4 regions of the Streptomyces sp. NBC_01429 genome follow, and region 4 is predicted to be linked to each of the others. Evidence: riboswitches for the same ligand, from Rfam matches in the RefSeq annotation. Region 4 holds a riboswitch; each other region holds the start of a gene.
The links. A riboswitch is a leader RNA that binds a small molecule or an ion and turns the genes downstream of it on or off. The one in region 4 is predicted to bind S-adenosylmethionine.
Positions count from the first base shown of each region.

Region 1: linked by a shared signal. The riboswitch ahead of OG627_RS26165 (aminotransferase class V-fold PLP-dependent enzyme) and the one ahead of OG627_RS35630 (putative leader peptide) in region 4 are both predicted to bind S-adenosylmethionine.
Region 2: linked by a shared signal. The riboswitch ahead of OG627_RS35415 (putative leader peptide) and the one ahead of OG627_RS35630 (putative leader peptide) in region 4 are both predicted to bind S-adenosylmethionine.
Region 3: linked by a shared signal. The riboswitch ahead of OG627_RS27420 (ABC transporter substrate-binding protein) and the one ahead of OG627_RS35630 (putative leader peptide) in region 4 are both predicted to bind S-adenosylmethionine.

Region 1 is NZ_CP109599.1:5,946,975-5,951,557, forward strand. Features, by position in the region: gene qcrB (cytochrome bc1 complex cytochrome b subunit) at 1-1,259, shown strand, start outside; gene trpD (anthranilate phosphoribosyltransferase) at 1,476-2,540, shown strand; SAM riboswitch class IV at 2,645-2,762, shown strand; gene OG627_RS26165 (aminotransferase class V-fold PLP-dependent enzyme) at 2,967-4,376, shown strand; gene OG627_RS26170 (Lrp/AsnC family transcriptional regulator) at 4,407-4,583, opposite strand, start outside.
Region 2 is NZ_CP109599.1:449,298-453,880, forward strand. Features, by position in the region: gene OG627_RS02055 (NtaA/DmoA family FMN-dependent monooxygenase) at 1-588, opposite strand, end outside; gene OG627_RS02060 (LLM class flavin-dependent oxidoreductase) at 608-1,834, opposite strand; gene OG627_RS35415 (putative leader peptide) at 1,909-2,028, opposite strand; SAM riboswitch class IV at 2,075-2,188, opposite strand; gene OG627_RS02065 (class II aldolase/adducin family protein) at 2,454-3,113, opposite strand; gene otnK (3-oxo-tetronate kinase) at 3,110-4,390, opposite strand.
Region 3 is NZ_CP109599.1:6,231,475-6,236,057, forward strand. Features, by position in the region: gene OG627_RS27410 (ABC transporter permease) at 1-847, opposite strand, end outside; gene OG627_RS27415 (ABC transporter ATP-binding protein) at 844-2,010, opposite strand; gene OG627_RS27420 (ABC transporter substrate-binding protein) at 2,025-3,173, opposite strand; SAM riboswitch class IV at 3,349-3,470, opposite strand; gene OG627_RS27425 (penicillin-binding transpeptidase domain-containing protein) at 3,585-4,583, opposite strand, start outside.
Region 4 is NZ_CP109599.1:7,991,364-7,995,946, reverse strand. Features, by position in the region: gene OG627_RS34915 (DJ-1/PfpI family protein) at 1-658, opposite strand, end outside; gene OG627_RS34910 (GlxA family transcriptional regulator) at 868-1,806, shown strand; partial or broken gene OG627_RS34905 (sulfite oxidase) at 1,825-2,175, opposite strand; partial or broken gene OG627_RS34900 (amino acid ABC transporter permease) at 2,582-2,833, opposite strand; SAM riboswitch class IV at 3,308-3,451, shown strand; gene OG627_RS35630 (putative leader peptide) at 3,488-3,553, shown strand; gene OG627_RS34895 (glutathione S-transferase C-terminal domain-containing protein) at 3,665-4,447, shown strand.

The DNA.
Region 1 (4,583 bases), 2.0 Mb from region 4:
CGGCGATGATGGTCCACATGATGCGCGTCTTCTTCACGGGCGCGTTCCGCAAGCCGCGCGAGATCAACTGGCTGTTCGGCTTCCTGTTGTTCGTGCTGGGCATGTTCACCGGGTTCACCGGTTACTCGCTCCCCGACGACCTGCTATCGGGTACGGGTGTGCGCTTCACCCAGGGCGCGATCCTGTCCGTACCGATCGTCGGCACGTACATCTCGATGTTCCTGTTCGGCGGCGAGTTCCCCGGCGGCGACTTCGTGGCCCGGTTCTACTCGGTCCACATCCTGCTGCTGCCCGGCATCATGCTCGGGCTGGTCGTGGCCCACCTGATCCTGGTCTTCTACCACAAGCACACCCAGTTCGCGGGCCCCGGCCGGACGAACAACAACGTCGTGGGCATGCCGCTGCTGCCGATCTACATGGCGAAGGCCGGTGGATTCTTCTTCCTGGTCTTCGGCCTGATCACGCTGGTCGCCGCGATCGCCACGATCAACCCGATCTGGGCGCTCGGCCCCTACCGGCCCGACCAGGTGTCCACCGGCGCCCAGCCCGACTGGTACATGGGCTTCTCCGAGGGGCTCGTCCGTGTGATGCCCGGCTGGGAGATCAACGCCTGGGGACATACCCTCGTGCTGGGTGTCTTCGTTCCGCTGATGATCTTCCCGTTGGTCCTGGTCGCGATCGCGGTCTATCCGTTCATCGAGTCCTGGGTCACCGGGGACAAGCGCGAGCACCACATCCTGGACCGCCCGCGCAACGTGCCGACCCGTACCGCGTTCGGTGTGGCGTGGCTGACCTGGTACTTCGTCCTGCTGATCGGCGGCGGGAACGACATCTGGGCGACCCACTTCCACCTGTCGATCAACACGATCACCTGGTTCGTCCGCGTCGCGTTCTTCGTGGCGCCGGTCGTCGCCTTCATCATCACCAAGCGGATCTGTATCGGTCTGCAGCGGCGCGACGCGGAGAAGGTCCTGCACGGACGCGAGTCCGGTGTCATCAAGCGGCTGCCGCACGGTGAGTTCATCGAGGTCCACGCACCGCTCGACCCGGCGGCGCTGCACAAGCTCACCGCGCACGAGCAGTACACGCCCGCCGAGATCGGCCCGACGGTCGACGAGAACGGTGTGGAGCGCAAGGTGTCGCCCGTCGAGAAGCTCAGGGTCAAGCTGAGCAAGGGCTACTACGGCGAGGGAAACCAGCTGCCGAAGCCCACGGCGGAGGAGTACAAGGAGATCCAGAGCGGCCACGGCCACCACTGATCCCACCCGGCCTCACCGAGGTCGCCACCACCGAGGGCCCCGGCCCGGTCTCCCCGCGAGGGGGGCCGGCCGGGGCCCTCGGCGTTCCCGGTCCCCGTCCGGCACGCGGCCTGTCCGCAGTGCGGTCGGTCGTCCGCCGGGCAGGGCGTACGCCGATAGGCTGCTACCGGACCCCCAGGGGGTCCGCGTACCCGTCCCGGACCCCAGGAGCGAGCGATGAGCGCTGTTACCCCCGTCGGAGGCGACACCGTGTCGGCCCGCACCTGGCCGGTCGTCCTGGACACGCTGCTCAACGGCACCGACCAGAGCGCCGACGCCACCGCCTGGGCGATGGACCGGATCATGAGCGGCGCGGCCACCGACGCGCAGATCGCCGGATTCGCGGTGGCACTGCGGGCCAAGGGCGAGACCGTCGAGGAGATCAGCGGCCTCGTCCGGGCGATGTACGAGCACGCCAGGGTCATCGAGGTGCCCGGCAGGACCGTCGACATCGTCGGCACCGGCGGCGACGGCGCCAAGACCGTCAACATCTCCACCATGTCCTCGATCGTGGTCGCCGGCACCGGTGCCAAGGTCGTCAAGCACGGCAGCCGGGCCGCGTCCTCGGCGAGCGGCGCCTCCGACGTGCTGGGGAAGCTCGGCGTCAATCTGGAGCTGTCCCCGGAGCGGGTCGCCCAGGTCGCGGAGGAGGCGGGCATCACCTTCTGCTTCGCGGTGAAGTTCCACCCCGCGCTGCGTCAGGTGGCCGCCGCGCGCGGCGAGCTGGGGATCCGCACGGTCTTCAACTTCCTGGGGCCGCTCACCAACCCCGCGAAGGTACGGGCCCAGGCGACCGGTGTCGCCGACGCCCGGATGGCGCCCATCATGGCGGGCGTGCTCGCCGAGCGCGGTTCGTCCGCGCTGGTCTTCCGGGGCGACGACGGGCTCGACGAGCTGACCACCACCGCGACCTCCCGGATCTGGGTCGTCCGGGACGGAAGCGTCACCGAGCAGCCCTTCGACCCGCGCGACGTCGGCCTGTCCCTGGTGCCGGTCGAGGCGCTGCGCGGCGCGGACGCCTCGTACAACGCGGACGTGGCCCGCAGACTGCTGGCCGGCGAGACCGGTCCCGTACGGGACGCCGTCCTGCTCAACTCGGCGGCGGCGCTGGTGGCGCTGGACCCGACGGACGACCCGCTGGAGCTTCAGCTGGCGGCGGGGATCGCGCGGGCTGCGGAGTCGATCGACTCGGGCGCGGCGGGGCGTTCGCTGGCGCGCTGGGTCGAGGCGAGCAACGCCTGACGGCGAGCGGGTGGGACGGGGCGGGTGCCGGTCGGCACCCGCCCCGTCCCGTATCGCGGACATCTGTTGGGCGGTGCGGCACGCTGTGCCATACTTTCGGCCAAGGTCATGAGTGACAGCGATTTAGGCCCCGGCTCGCTGTCCGGCAACCCTCCGTCCGTGGCGGGGTGCCCCGGGTGAAGACCAGGCCGTAGGCAGCGAGGTCTGCGGCAAGCGCGGACCCCTCGCACCTTTGGGGTCCTGGTCCTCAAGGGAGCAGTCTCGTGAGCAAGCGAATGCGTTAGGGCTTCTACGCCCCCTCTTCAACATCCTCCGCACGGTGTTCTCCGTGTGTCGAGGCATTCCCCGCGTGATCGTCACGGCTTTCGCCGTGCCCGCGGGTCCTTGAAGCCGCCTTTCCGCCTTGTCCTGCCGGGAGATACCGCCATGTCCGCATACCCGAACGCCACCGCCACCGCCACGCAGACCGCCCAGCCCTCCGACGACCCCGCCTGTGGCGCGCCGCTGCCGGTGCTCGGACGGGACGTGACCGTGCCGCTCGTCACCGGCGGCGAGGTCGGCTACGCCGCCCTGGACTACGCGGCGAGCGCCCCGGCGCTCCAGCGGGTGTGGGACGACGTCGCCGCGTACGCCCCGTACTACGGCAGTGTCCACCGGGGCGCCGGTTACCTCTCGCAGCTGTCCACGGACCTCTTCGAGAACAGCCGCCGCACGGTCGCCGACTTCCTCGGCTGCCGCCCGGACGACCAGGTGGTCTTCACCCGCTCGACCACGGATTCGCTGAACCTGCTGGCGGCGGCCCTTCCCGAGGAGTGCGAGGTGTTCGTCTTCGAGACGGAGCACCACGCCTCGCTGCTGCCCTGGCGGGACGCCCGGGTGAGCTACCTGGACGCCCCCCGCACCCCGGCCGCCGCCGTCGCCACCCTGGAGCGCGCGCTCGCCTCGCGCGACTCCCGGGGACCGGCGCTGGTCTGTGTCACGGGCGCGTCCAATGTGACGGGTGAGCTGTGGCCCGTGCGGGAGCTGGCCGCCGCCGCGCACCGGCACGGCGCCCGGATCGTGCTCGACGCCGCGCAGCTCGTACCGCACCACGCCGTGGACATCGCCGAGCTGGACGTGGACTGGATCGCCTTCTCCGGGCACAAGCTGTACGCGCCGTTCGGCTCCGGGGTGCTCGCCGGCCGGGCCGACTGGCTCCAGGACGCCGAGCCGTACCTCGCGGGCGGCGGCGCCAGCCGCAAGGTGGCGCGCCGCGCCGACGGCGGCGTGGAGGTCGAGTGGCACGCCACGGCGGCCCGCCACGAGGCCGGCTCGCCCAACGTCATCGGGGTGTACGCGATCGCCTCGGCCTGCAAGGCGCTGGAGGAGGCCGGATTCGACGCGCTGGCCGCCCGCGAGCAGCGCCTCGTCGCCCGGCTGCGCGCGGGGCTGGCCGAGGTGCCCGAGGTGAAGGTGCTCTCGCTGTTCGGGGACGACGCGCCGCGGGTCGGCGTGCTGTCGTTCGTGGTCGAGGGGTGGAACAGCTCGCACTTCGCCGCCGCGCTCTCCGCGGAGTACGGCATCGGGGTGCGCGACGGCCTGTTCTGCGCCCACCCGCTGGTCCGGACGCTGCTCGACGGCGACCCGCAGGAGCAGGGGGAGTGCGGCGCGCCGGAGGCCGAGCCGGGCGCGCGCTCGCTCAACGCGATCAGGGTGAGCTTCGGGGCGGGGACGCCGGACGAGCACGTGGAGCGGTTCGTACGGGCGGTGCGCGAGCTGGTCAGCGACGGCGCGCGCTGGAACTACCGCACGGAGGACGGCCGTTGCGTGCCGGACCGGGGCGCGGCCGCCGCGTAACCCCCCTCGGAGACCCTGCCGGAGGCGGTCCTACGCGTCGAGTCCGATCGCGAAGGCCGCCTCCAGGTCGTGCTGGGAGTACGTGCGGAACGCCACGTGGGTGTCGGTGGCCTCGACGCCGGGGATCTTGCTGATCCGGCCGGGGATGACATCGGCGAGATCGTCGTGCTTCGGTACGCGCACCATGGCGATCAGGTCGTACGTACC
Region 2 (4,583 bases), 7.5 Mb from region 4:
CTGCCCCTTGTGCACGAAGGCTCCGGCGCGGGCGTCCCGGAGGAAGGCGCCGGTCCCCGGGTCGGAGACGATCTCGTCGCCGCGCCACGAGTCGAACAGCTCGTTCGCGGTGGACAGGAACTCCTGGGCGCGGGAGTAGCGCTCCTCCTGCGGGAGGTAGCCGCCGCGGCGGAAGTTCTCGCCGGTGAAGGCGTCCCAGGAGGTGACGACGTTCCAGGCGGCGCGGCCGTCCGAGAGGTGGTCGAGGCTGGCGAACTGGCGGGCCACCTCGTAGGGCTCGTTGAAGGTGGAGTTGATGGTGCCGGCCAGGCCGAGGCGTTCGGTCACGGCGGCGAGGGCGGACAGCACGGTGAAGGTGTCGGGGCGGCCGACCACGTCCAAGTCGTATATCTTTCCGCCCTGTTCGCGAAGGCGCAGCCCTTCGGCGAGGAACAGGAAGTCGAATTTGGCGCGTTCGGCGGTCTTCGCGAAGTGCGCGAAGGAGCTGAACTCGATGTGGCTGCCGGCCTCGGGGTCGCTCCACACGGTGGTGTTGTTGACGCCGGGGAAGTGGGCCGCGAGATGTATCTGCTTGAGCGGCTTGCTCATGATCGGTGTTCCCTCCGGCTCAGGCGGTGGCGTAGCGGTTGGCGGGGCGGGGCAGTCCGAGCAGCCCGCGCAGGGTGACGGCTTCGTAGGTGTGCCGGAAGGCGTCGCGGCGCCGCAGTTCGGGCACCAGACCGCGGGTGATCGCCGGCAGGTCGTGGGCGATCACGGCGGGGCGCAGCCGGAAGCCGGAGAGTCCGGCGCGCTGCCATTCCAGGAGCAGGTCGGCCAGTTGTGCCGGTGTGCCCGTGAACACCTTCGCGTCGCTGGTGAAGGGCTGTCCCGCGAGACCGTCCAGCCGGTCCCGGCGGGCCGCCGCCGCGGCGGGGTCGTCGTCGAGGAAGACCACCAGATCGCCGAAGATGTGCAGGGGCTCCTCGGCCCGTGCCGTCCCGGCCCGTTCGGTACGTATCTCGTCGACGATGCCGCGGGCCTGGCCGGCGTCGTGCGGGGTGACGTAGCCGAGGTCGGTGGAGCCCGCGATCAGCCGGTACGGCACACTCTCGTGTCCCAGCGCGGTGACGAGGGGCTGGCCCTGCGGCGGGCGGGGGGTGATGGAGGGGCCCTTGACGCTGAAGTGCCGCCCCTCGAAGTCGATGTAGTGGAGCTTGTCGCGGTCGATGAAGCGGCCGGTGGGGACGGACCTGATCTCGGCGTCGTCCTCCCAGCTGTCCCAGAGGCGGCGCACCACCTCGACGTAGTCGGCGGCCTCGTCGAAGAGTTCGGCGATCGCTTCCCGCGCCCGCGGTGTGTACGTCCCGCCGAAGCGGATGGGCGGGATCGTGCGGCGGCCGAAGTGCGCCGCCTCGTTCTGCCGCCCCGACACCTGGACCCGCAGGCCCGCGCGGCCGGAGCTCACATAGTCCAGGGTGGCGATCGCCTTGGAGAGGTGGAACGGCTCGGTGTGCGTGGCGACCACGGTCGGTACGATCCCGATGTGCCGGGTCAGCGGGGCGACGCGCGCGGCGATGAGTACCGCGTCCAGCCGCCCGCGCACCTGGTCGGTGCGCCCGTCGGGTTCCGTGAGGTCCGAGGACTGGAGTCCGAGTCCGTCCTCGATCGTCACGAAGTCGAGCAGGCCGCGCTCGGCCTCGGCGATGAGGTCGGCCCAGTAGGCGGCGGTGAACAGGTCCCGGGACCGGGCTCCCGGCTCGCGCCAGGCGGCCGGGTGCCATCCCGCGCCGTCGAGGGCGACGGCGAGGTGGAGCGCGGAGGACGGGGAAAAGGGCAGCGAAGAAGACGAGGACACGGAAGTGTGCCTTCCTGATCGACCGTGGGAGAGCGCCGTCCCTCATCGGGAGGGGCGGGTGGCGGCGAAACAGGTCAGGAACAACAGAGCGCGCCGGCCACACGCTGGAGGTCGATATGGGGCCGGGAGTAAAGGTGCACGCGACGTCGCGGGGCCAGGACCCTGGCGGGCAGCGGGGCGATGGGTGACACCATGTCCGCCTCCGCCCCTTCCGTCTCCGGCGGGCCCCAGGGCCTCGCCGTCTCGCGCTTGCGGAACCCGGACGGGCTCCGCCCGGTCGTCACCTGGAGCACCCCACCGCGGTGGGAGGGTTGCCGGTCAGCAAGCCAGGGCTTCACGCTGACACTCATGACCTGACCCGAACGTTACGCGGGCCACCTGCCCCGCGCAATGCCCGGATTCCGGGGTCGTGTTCACGTCGCCAGGATCTGAAGCAACACGACCGCGCCATCTGTTCCCGCTTGGCCGTCGGAGTTTTCGGCCGCCGGATTTTTCGGCCCCGGGCGCGGCGCTGGGGGCCGGACCGAGACTGCCGCCGGGGCGGAACGGCGCGCGCCCAGGACCGTACGACGGCCGGATCGCCGTCCTCCCGGGCCGCCACCGTTCCGCGCCCGCCGCCTCAGTCCACCGCGCCCTCCCAGGTGCTGCCGTACCGGTGGGCGAGGGCCGTCGCCTCCTCGGTGGTGAGGAGACGGGGGGCCGTGTCCTTGAGGAGGAGGGTGAGCCGTGCGACCTCCTCCAGTTCGACGGCGGCGTCCACGGCCCGCGCGAGGGTGTCACCGGCGGTGATGGGGCCGTGGTTCTGGAGGAGGGCGGCGTGGAAGGGGAAGCCCAGCTCCTCCAGCCGGCGCGCCTGGTCCAGGTCGCCGGGGGCCGCGTACGGGATCAGCGGGGTCTGGCCCACGCGCATGACGAAGTACGGGGTGAGGGGCGCCAGCGCGCTGCGGCGGGACCAGGCCGGCAGGCAGGAGCAGGCCGCGGCGTGGGCGCTGTGCAGATGGACGACGGCGCGGGTGGCGGGGTCGCGCCGGTAGAAGGCCCGGTGGAGGGGGAACTCCTTGGACGGTGGCGGCCCCGCCGTATGGCCTTCGTGCAGGGGCGCCCGGGCGTCCAGCACGGCCAGCCGCTCGGGGTCCAGCGCTTCGAGTCGGGACCCGGTGGGGGTCATGTATATGCGGTCGCCGACGCGCACACTGAGGTTGCCGGACGCTCCCGGGCTCAGTCCGGCGTCCGACAACGCGCGTCCGGCGGCGACGAGTTCGCTGCGGGGGTCGCTCATCCCAGTTCCTCCCAGGCGCTCGTGAACAGGGACTGCCCGCCGAAGTTCCCCGACTTCAGCGCGAGGTTGTACGAGGCTCCGTCCGGAGCCGAGCCCAGCGCCCACGAGACTCCGGGCGCGAGGGCCGGGCCGAGTTCGAGGCGGCGCACGCCCAGGGCGCGCACCACACTGCCCGAGGTCTCGCCGCCCGCCACGACGAACTGCCGGGCGCCCGCCCCGGCGAAGGCCGTGGCGCAGTCGGCGAGTGCCTCCTCCACCAGCTCGGCGGCGGGGCGCAGCCCCTCGGGCGTGTGCCGCTCGACGTCCGACAGCGAGCCGACGGCGTAGACGAGGACCGGCACGCCGGGCGCCGCGGACCAGTTGGTACGGGCCCAGTCGGTCAGCCGGGCGACCTCGGCCGCCGGGTCGGCGCGCAGGGCGGCCAGATCGAGCCGGCGGCTGGGCAGGGCCGAGCGGGCGGCGTCGGTCTGGGCGCGGGTGGCCGCCGAGGCGCTGCCGGCCAGCACCACGCGGTGTCCGGGGATCACGGGCATGGCTCCGGCGGCCGGGGCGCCGCGCGACGGCAGTCCGAGGGCGAGCCCGGAACCGCCGGTGACGAGCGGGTGGTGTGCGGTGGCCGCGGCGATCCGGGTGAGGTCCTCGGTGTCGATGGCGTCGACCACCACGTAGCGCCGCCCGTCGCCCGCCTCGGCGTCCAGGGCCGCCCGCAGCGCGCGCGGATCGCCGCGGACCACGTCCAGGCCGACGGCGGAGACGGGGTGCGTGGTCTGCGGGGAGAGCAGCCTGACCAGGCTGGAGTCGGTCATCGGGGTCAGCGGGTGGTGGCGCATGGGGCTGTCACCGAGCAGTTGGTCGCCCACGAACAGATGGCCCCGGTAGACGGTGCGCCCGGTGGCCGGGAAGGAGGGCACCACCACCGCGGTCCCGGTGTCCAGCCCGGCCATCAGCGCGTCGGCGACGGGGCCGATGTTCCCGCGCGGTGTGGAGTCGAAGGTCGAGCAGTACTTGTCGTAGATCCGCTCACAGCCCAGCCGGCGCAGGGCCGCGAGCGCGGCCACGCTCTCGCCGACGGCTTCGGCGACCGGCGCCGTACGGGACTTCAGCGCGACCACCACGGCGTCCATGTCCGCCAGCCCGGCCAGCTCCTCCTCGGTGGGCACACCGAGTGTGACACTGGTCCGTACCCCTCTGGCCACCCAGTTCGTCGCGAGATCGGTGGCGCCGGTGAAGTCGTCGGCGATACCGCCCCATCGGAGTGCTGTGTGTGCTCTGCGCACCGTCTGCCACCCGTCCTTGTGTCGTGAACACGTCCCGAGGAGCCCGGTTTCTCGGACTCGCTCCGGACTATCCGGTCATCCCGACTGTCACACGATCGAGATCTGTGAATCAATGTTACATACGTTGACGCTCATGTTAATCCACGTTACGTTCACGCTGCGAAGCGGGAAACCGCATGGCACCACACCGGCC
Region 3 (4,583 bases), 1.8 Mb from region 4:
GCGCCGCCGCCACCGGATAGTCGAAGACGCTGGTGATCTGCGAGTAGACCCGCAGCCCGGCCAGCGGCTGGTTCGCGCCGCCGACCAGCAGCGGCGTGATGTAGATGCCCATGGCCAGCGGGAAGACCACGGTCGCGCCGACCGCGATGCCCGGCAGGCTGAGCGGCACGGTGACCTTCCAGAAGGTACGGACAGGACCGGCGCCCAGGCTCCGCGAGGCGCGGCGCAGATTGTCGTCGATCCCGCCCAGCGCGGTGGTCAGCGGCAGGATCGCGAACGGCAGCATGACGTGGACGATGGAGACGACCACCACGAAATAGCTGGTCAGCAGGCGCGCGGGCTGGTCCAGCAGACCGACCCCGACCAGTACGCGGTTCACCACCCCGTTCGCCGAGAACAGCACGACCCAGCCGTAGCTGCGCACGACGACGCTGGTCAGCAGCGGCGAGACGACCGCCACGAACAGCAGCGTGCGCACCACGCCCTTGCGGGCCCGGGAGAGCGCGTACGCGGCGGGGAAGCCGAGCAGCACACACAGGGCGGTCACCAGCAGGGCGGTGAACAGGCTGTGCCACAGGGCCTCGGAGAAGAACGACTCGGTGAAGACCCTGCGGTACTGCACGAAGGAGTAGCCGTCGAGGGGATAGCCGTTCGCGTCCACCGGGTGCAGGCTGAGCGAGAACACCCGCACCAGCGGCACCACGAACAGGGCCAGCAGGAACACGACGACGGGGGTGACGGGCAGCAGCCCGCGCACGCCGTAGCGCTTGCGGGCGGTCTTCCCGGCGGTCTCGGCGGTGGTCTTGCCCGTGGTCCTGTCGGCGGGGGCGGTCGCGGGCGCGCTCATACGGCCGTCCTCCGCGGCTCGCTGACGTCCCCGGGGACGTCACCGAGCCGGATGACGTCGTCCGGGCCCCAGCCGAACGACACCGCGGCCCCGACGGCCGGCGGCTCCTGCGCCGTACGGGCGTTGAGCGCGACGCCTTCCGCCACGACGATCTGCGCCTGCCACGCCTCGCCGGTGAAGGCCCGGTAGCCGACGATCCCGGAGCCGCGAGCGGCGCTCCCGGCGGGGAACGCGGCCCGGTCCGTCCCCGCGTCCCCGGCGGGGGCCACCACGACCCGCTCGGGCCGTACGGCGAGGGTGACCGGCGCGCCGTCCACCAGCGAGGGCAGACCCGAGTCGAGCCGTGCCGCGCCCACGGTGAGCGTTCCGTCGGAGGCGCCGGTGCCCTCCAGGATGTTGGCCGCGCCGATGAACTCGGCGACGAACCGGGTCGCCGGGGTCCGGTAGACCTCGGTGGGCGAGCCGAGCTGCTCGACCCTGCCGCCGTTCATCACGGCGATCCGGTCGGACAGCGACATGGCCTCCTCCTGGTCGTGCGTGACGAAGACCATCGTGATGCCGAGCCGCTGCTGGAGCTCCCGCAGCTCCACCCGCATCTCGCGGCGCAGCTTGGCGTCCAGGTTCGACAGCGGCTCGTCGAGCAGCAGCACGGCGGGCCGGGTGGCCAGCGCCCGCGCCACGGCGACGCGTTGCTGCTGGCCGCCCGAGAGCTGCTTGGGCCGACGGCCCGCGTACGCCTCCAGACCGACGAGGCGCAGCGCCTCGGCGACCCGCTCGTCCCGCTCGGCGCGCTCCACCCGCCGCACCTTCAGCCCGTACGCGACGTTGTCCGCGACGGTCATGTGCGGGAAGAGCGCGTAGTTCTGGAAGACCAGACCGAGGCCCCGACGGTGGGTCGGGACATCGGTGAGATCCACCCCGTCCAGCGTGATCCGGCCCCCGGTGGGACGCACGAATCCGGCCAGGCTGTTGAGCAGGGTCGTCTTGCCGCAGCCGCTGGGGCCGAGGATCGACAGGAACTCGCCGCGCCGGATGGAGAGCCGGTCGACGTCGAGCACCCGCTGCCCCTCGTACCCGGCGGCGAGATCCTCGATCTCGATGTGCGGGGTGGTCGGGGTGTGCGGCGCCGGCGGTTCGCCGGCCGCTTCACGGTCGCTGGTCACTGTGGGGTTCCCGCTCACTTGAAGATCTGGTTCCAACGCTGCTGCCACTCGTTCAGCTTCGGAGTGGCGGTCTTGTAGTCGACCCAGGTGAACTTCTTGTAGACGTCCTCGCCGTACTTCACCTTGGCCTTGAAGGCGGGGTCGTAGTCGATGGTGTCGTTGCCCGCGCCGTAGAAGGTGCCCTCGGCGAACGGCTTCTGGTGCTCGGCGGAGGAGAGGTAGTCCAGGAACTTGTAGGCCGCGGCCGTGTGCTTCGAGCCCTTCGGCACGTAGTACGAGGTCAGCGCGCCCACCGCGCCGGAGGCGGGGTAGGTGAAGCCGATCGGCTGCCCCTCCTTCTCCATGGCGAAGGCGCGGCCGTCCCAGAACGGGACGATCCAGGCGTCGCCGTTCTGGAGGACCGTGGAGACGCTGCCCGCGTCCGCCGGGTAGGACGAGACGCAGTTCTTCAGCTGGGCGAGCTTCTCGAACCCCTTGTCGACATCGGCGGGGTTGGACAGCTTGCCGCCGTCCTGGGAGACCAGCGCGGAGAAGAACTCCAGGCCCGCGTTGTACGTCAGCGGGGGCAGCGCGACATGACCGCAGAACTTCTTGTCGAAGATGTCGGTCCAGTCCTTGGGCGCCTGCTTGATCTTGTCGGTGCGGTAGAGCAGACCGTTGGAGCCGGTGGTCAGCGGCACGCCGTACGACGATCCGTCGATCGTCGACTGCTGGGTGAGCACCGGGTCGAGCTGCTTCCAGTTGCTGAGATCGCCCGTCTTCAGCGGCTGGAGGAGCTTGCCGCCGACCGCCTGGTGCAGCGAGCCGGGGGTGAGGGCCACGACGTCGAACGGCGCGTTGGAGCCGCCCGCCGCGCGCAGCTTGGTGACCCAGTCGGAGTCGGCGCCGTAGACGAGGTTCACCTTGATGCCGGTGTCCTTCTCGAACGGCTCGACGAAGGACTTCTTGAACAGGTCTCCCCACGCCCCCGCGAACGCGGTGACGGTGATCTGCTCGCCCTTGCCGCCCGAGGACCCGCTGCCGGAGGAGGAGTCGGAGCCGCCGCCCGTGTCGACCCCGCAGCCGGCCACGGCGGTCAGGACGGTGGCGGTGCCGGCCGATGCGAGGGCCAGCAGATAGCCGCGCCCGCGGGCACGTGCGGGGCGGGGCAGGACAGATCTCATGAGGGAGAACTCCTCCGTGCGGTGAGTGAGTACGGCGATTGCCGCGCATGCTGAAGCCGGAACGGGAGCCACGAGGCACGAGGGGTGCGAGTGGTACGGGGGACGCGAGGGGCGGAAAGCGCTGATCGCGATGTCATCCCGTACTCCCGTCATCAGGTCCAGGACCTGGCCGACAGGTCCGCGCTTGCTCCCGGCACATCGGTGTGCGCGTGGAGCCGTGTCATCACCCGGGGCACCCCACCGCAGAAGGAGGGTTGCCGCTCAGCAAGCCGGGGCTTGTCGCTGAGACTCGTGACGACGAAAAAGTAACACTGATTTCGGCCAACCCCAAAGATGACCTGGATCACATGAGGGGTGGTCCAGGTCGACGAGTGGCTGTGCCGGTTGTGTGGAGGAGGTGGGGGGAAGTGGCTATTTCAGGGCCGCCGCCATCATCTTCTGTGCGATGGGCGCGGCCAGTCCGTTGCCGCTGACCTCCGAGCGCGCCGCGCCCGAGTCCTCCACCACGACAGCGACGGCCACCTCCTTGCCGGTGGACGCGTCCTTCGCGTACGAGGTGAACCAGGCGTACGGCGTCCCGTCGTTGTCCACGCCGTGCTGGGCGGTCCCCGTCTTGCCGCCGACCTCGGCCCCGGCGATCCTCGCGTTCGTCCCCGTACCGTCCTCCACCACCGTCACCATCGCGCTGCGCAGTTGCGCGGCCGTGGCCGAGGAGACGATCCGGGTGGTGTCCCCGTCCCGGTACGACCGCAGCGTGCCGCCGCTGCCGTCCACCACCTTCGACACCATGTGCGGCGCCGCCATCAGCCCGTCGTTCGCCAGCGCCGCCGAGACCATCGCCATCTGGAGCGGGGTGGCGGTCACGTCGAACTGGCCGATTCCCGACAGCGCCGTCTGGGCGTCGTCCATGCCGGAGGGGTACACGCTCTGCGAGGCGCGCACCGGCACGTCCTGCTCGGCGTCGTTGAAGCCGAACTTCTCCGCCATCGCCCGGACCTTCGACTGCCCCAGCTGATCGGCCATCTTCGCGAAGACGGTGTTGCAGGAGTAGCGCAGGGCGGTGCGGATGGTGGCGTTCTCGCACGGCGCCGACGTGCTCTCGTTCTCCAGCACGGTCTTCGTGTGGGGCAGGGTGTACGGGTCCGGGCTGTCGGTCCTCTCGTCCACCGACCCGTACAGCCCGTCCTCCAGCGCCGCCGCCGCGACGACCAGCTTGAACGTCGAGCCGGGCGGCAGCGGCTGGCGCAGCGCGCGGTTGACCATCGGCTTGTCCGCGTCGCCGGTCAGCTGCTTCCAGGCGGCGCCGTCCGTCGTGCCGCTGATCTTCGCCGGGTCGTACGAGGGGGTGCTGACCACCGCGAGCACCCGGCCGGTCTTCGGGTCGATCGCGACGGCCGCGCCCTTGTTGCC
Region 4 (4,583 bases):
GCCAGACGGTGCCGCGGCGCTCGTGGGCGAAGAGTTCCTCGACGGCGTGGGCGATCCGTGGGCCGGCCTCGCGCTCCAGGAGGTACAGACCCAGGTCGAGCCCGGAGGTGACACCGGCGCCGGTGACGAGGTCCCCGTCGTCGACGACGCGGGCACGCACGGCGTGGGCGCCGGTGGCGTCGAGCATGTCCAGTCCCCTGTGGTGGGTGGTGGCGTGGCGGCCTTCCAGCAGGCCGGCCATGGCCAGGACGAGCGAACCGCCGCACACCGCGCCGACGGTCACGTCGGGGCTGTCCATCGCCGCCTTCAGCAGTGCGGGAAGCTCGGTGGTCAGAGTGCGGCCCAGCAGCACGGGGATGAATTCGTCCTGTTGCGGCTCCCCCGCACCGGCGTCGTGGTCGGGGACCTCGCCGGGCTCTCCGACGCGTCCCGAGGCCCCGGGTACCAGGACCAGGCCCCCTCGTGCGGGTTCGAGGGCGGCCGTGGCGCGCAGCGCCAGACCCCCGGTGCCACTGACCACCTCGCGCGGCCCTTCGGCGGAGACGAGCTCCACGCTCACCAGGCCGCCGGAGGCGGTACCTCCCGCGTACAGCACTTCGTACGGCGCGATGACGTCGAGCGGGTCGAAACCGTCGAACAGGACGATCTGGGCGTGCATGGGAAGGGGCCTCCAGGTACGGCCGGCCCGGTCGGCGCCGGGTTCGCTCACGACGCTAACCGGCCGCCACCCTGCCTCCCAGAGGCATTACCGACACCTTCCAACGGGAAAACGCCATGTCCGGGACTGCCCGTCCGACCAGGGAAAATCGCGGATTCCCGGCCCCGGAACCCCGTGACCGTTTCCCGGTGGACAGGTACGTTCCAGTCATGCATACCGTCGCCGTCCTGGCGCTGGACCAGGTCATTCCGTTCGACCTCTCCACCCCGATCGAGGTCTTCACCCGTACCCGTCTCCCGGACGGCCGCCCCGGCTACCAGATCCGCGTGTGCGCCGAGCAGACCGAGACCGACGCGGGCGCCTTCACCCTTCGCGCGCCCTGGGGACTGGAGGGGCTCGACGGCGCGGACACGATCATCGTGCCCGGTACCGCCAGCCCCGCCGCACCGCTCAGCACCGCGGTCCGCGACGCGCTGCGGGACGCCGCCCAGGCAGGCACGCGCATCGCCTCCATCTGCTCGGGCACTTTCCCCCTGGCCGCCACCGGGCTCCTGGACGGCCTGCGCGCCACCACCCACTGGATCGCGGCCGACCTTCTCGCCGGCCTCTTCCCGGACGTCGCGGTCGACCCGGACGTCCTCTACGTCGACAACGGCCAGATCCTCACCTCGGCCGGCGCCGCCGCCGGACTTGACCTGTGCCTGCACATGATCCGCAAGGACTACGGCTCGGCGGTCGCCGCCGACGCCGCCCGGCTGTCCGTGATGCCCCTGGAACGCGAGGGCGGGCAGGCGCAGTTCATCGTCCACGACTACGCGCCCACCCCTCGGGGCGGCACCCTCGAACCCCTCCTCGCCTGGCTCCAGGACAATCTCGGTGCCGACCTCACCCTCGCGGACATCGCCGCCCACGCCGGAACGAGTACCCGAACGCTGATACGCCGCTTCCGGGAACAGACCGGTACCACCCCTCTCCAGTGGCTCCACCGCGCCCGCGTCCGCCAGGCCCAACACCTGCTGGAATCCACCCACCACACCGTCGAACGGATCGGGGCCCAGGTCGGCTTCGGCTCACCCACCGCCTTTCGCGACCGATTCAAGAAGACGACCGGTGTCAGTCCGCACAGCTACCGCCGCGCGTTCAGCTGACGCCCCAACCTGCGCCGGGACCATGAGCCGCCAGTCGGCCGCGTCCAGGCGCGGGGTCGAGGTGTGGTTGCGCACGAAGAACCGGTCCACCGGCGTGTGGAATCCCGTACCGCGCAGCGCGGTCCAGTTGGTCTCGGCGTTGGTGCCCCGGATCGTGAACAGCTCCGGCGGCAGCGGCTTGACGATCCCGGAGCCGGGCGCGGGGGTGTCCGCCGCCGCGCGGTCGGGCCGGCCGGTCAGCCTCGTCAGCACGCCCGCAGCGGCGGCCAGCCGCAGCAGATCGCGCCGGGACACCCCCTCGGCTCTGGCCTCACCGGCCAGCCATTGGCGCAGGCGGCGTCGGTCGTACGTGGACTCGTCGGTGCGCATGGGCGGCTGCTCCCTGGAGAGTGGGGGGACAGAACGGAGCCCGCCACCGGTGCCGTACGGAGGTATGTACGGGCACGGTCGGCGGCCGGAACCGCGGGGCGGTGGGCCAAGGCCGGCGGGAGGTGGGCGATCGGGTGATCCGCCCGGTCGGCGGGGCGCGCGGGACGCGGGGCGAGCGGATCGGCTCGTCGCCGAACCGAAGCTCATCGGGTCAACGGGTCAGCAGGTCAACAACAACAGCGGTCGTACGGCACAAGGCGGCACGCGGCGGAGGATCGGCTGTCGGCGACCACGTACCGATCGTAGGTCAGGGCGGGCCGCCACGTCAGCCGTACGGGCATCGCGCGGCGGCCCGGTTCCTCCGTCGGGGCCGGGGCCGAGGCGGGCGTCAGTCCTTCCGCTCGGTGAGCGGGCCGTCGAGGATCGTCGGGCGCAGGAACCAGTACGGGAACCGGTCCCAGGGGTTGGTCACCAGTCCGTGGGCGATCCGGGCGAGCAGCACGAACGCGAGCACGACGACCGTGCTGATCCCACGACCGGGGCGCCGGAACGGAAGGGCTCGCCGCGCCCCCGGGAAGCTCGGCGCGGCGGGGCGGGAAATGGTCAAGGCGGGCGGTACCGGCCCGGAGGACGCGGCGATGCCGGGAGATTCACTCATGGGGGGCTCCAGCGGATTCGGACGCCCCGGACCGCGGCGGGCTGCGGCACCGCGCCGAGCGGAAACGGATCAGCACGAGGTGACGCACAAGTACCCGCGGGACACGGGACGGGGGCGGGGACGGAGATGGCGCGACAGAGGGCACACCGCGACAGCGGTGGTCGTCAAAGACTCGGAGAGCCGTCAGCCTCGACAGAGGGCGCGACAAGCGGCCGCGCACGGCGTGCCGTTGACGCGCAGCGGGGCGACGGAGTGGTCCGCGCGCGGCAGGACGCGGCCGGGGCGCCGCCGTGCGGCCGTCCCGTCAGCTGCGTACATCGCTGTCACCATCACTTCTCCGGCCCCCGGGGCCCTCGCTGTGCGCCGCACGTTAGGCATGTCCCGAAAAGGAAGTCAATGCGAGTGACCATCAGGTGAGACCGCACGCTCGGCTTTCTTGACGCCGTCACGCAGTGCACCGAGACTGATGTGGACGGTCACGATTGTCAGCGCCACGGCGCGGGTACGCCCGCTCATGTGGTCATCGGCCCCGGCCCGCCGACAGGCAACCCTTCCACCGCGACGGGGTGCTCCGGGTGACGACCAGGTCCCGCCGGCGCGGCGGGGCAAGCGTGGTCTCGCGTCTCGCGGGCCCCGGAGGTAAGACGGGTGGCAATGCCCAGGAACGGCTTGACGAGGCGCCTGCACATCGATCTGTTGCGTGTCTCCAGCGCTTACTGATCCGTCGGCGGTCCGTGCGATCCGGACCGTGCGGAAGAGCGCAGTCGCTCCGCATTCGGCCGCTGGTGCCCACAAGGCGGCGGTGGCCTCCTCGTTCCCCAAGGGAGAGTCATGCCCGAGACAGCTATGCGCATCTCCAGCACAGCCACGTCCGTCGGCTGTCACCAGAGTCCGTTCCCCTCGGGGCTCCGCCCCAGGACGACCACGGGGTCCCCCCGTCCGCACCGCGTCCACAGCCGGATCGGCGTCGGCCTGGCCGGCGGCTTCTACCCGGCACCGCACCGCTATGACCTCTATCTGTCGGCGAGTTGTCCCCGTTCGCTGCGCATCTCGATCACCCTCGACCTGCTCGGCCTCAAGGGCTCGGTCGCCACGACGCTCCTGACCCATCCCGCCGGGACGCCGGACGGCTTCGCCTCACTGCGCAACGCGTACGAGGCCACGGTGCACCATTACGACGGGCCGCTGACGGTGCCCGCGCTGCGCGACCGCTGGAGCGGACGCATCGTCAGTGACCACACCCCCGACATCCTCCGCGGCCTGGCGGGCCTGCTCTCCGGCCACGACGGTGCCCGCTCCTCCGACCTCAACCCGCCGGTTCTCGCCTCCGACATCGACGCCCTCCGCGACCTGCTGGACCGGGACGTCACCCCGGCCGCGCAGCCTTCGGGACGATCGGCGGCGCTTCAGCTGCTGGACCGTCACCTCGCCTGCCGCCCGTACGCGCTGGGCGAGGAGCTGACGGCCGCGGACGTGGACCTGTGGGTGGCGCTCGTCCATCTCGGCCCGGGCAACACTCTCCGTCCGTACCCCCTGCTCCGGGACTACGTACGTCGCCTCGGCGAGCACCCCGCCTTCCGGGGCAGGGCCGACGCGGCGCCCGACGCGGCCTGAGTCCCCGGGGTCAGGTGCCCGTCCCGAGCGTGGGCGACGGGCCCTGGTCCCCTTCCTCCGGCGAACCGGCGGGAGTTCCTCCGGTGGACCGGCGGGAGCGCCGTCGCGCTGACGCTGTGCGGCCCGGTCCCGCCCG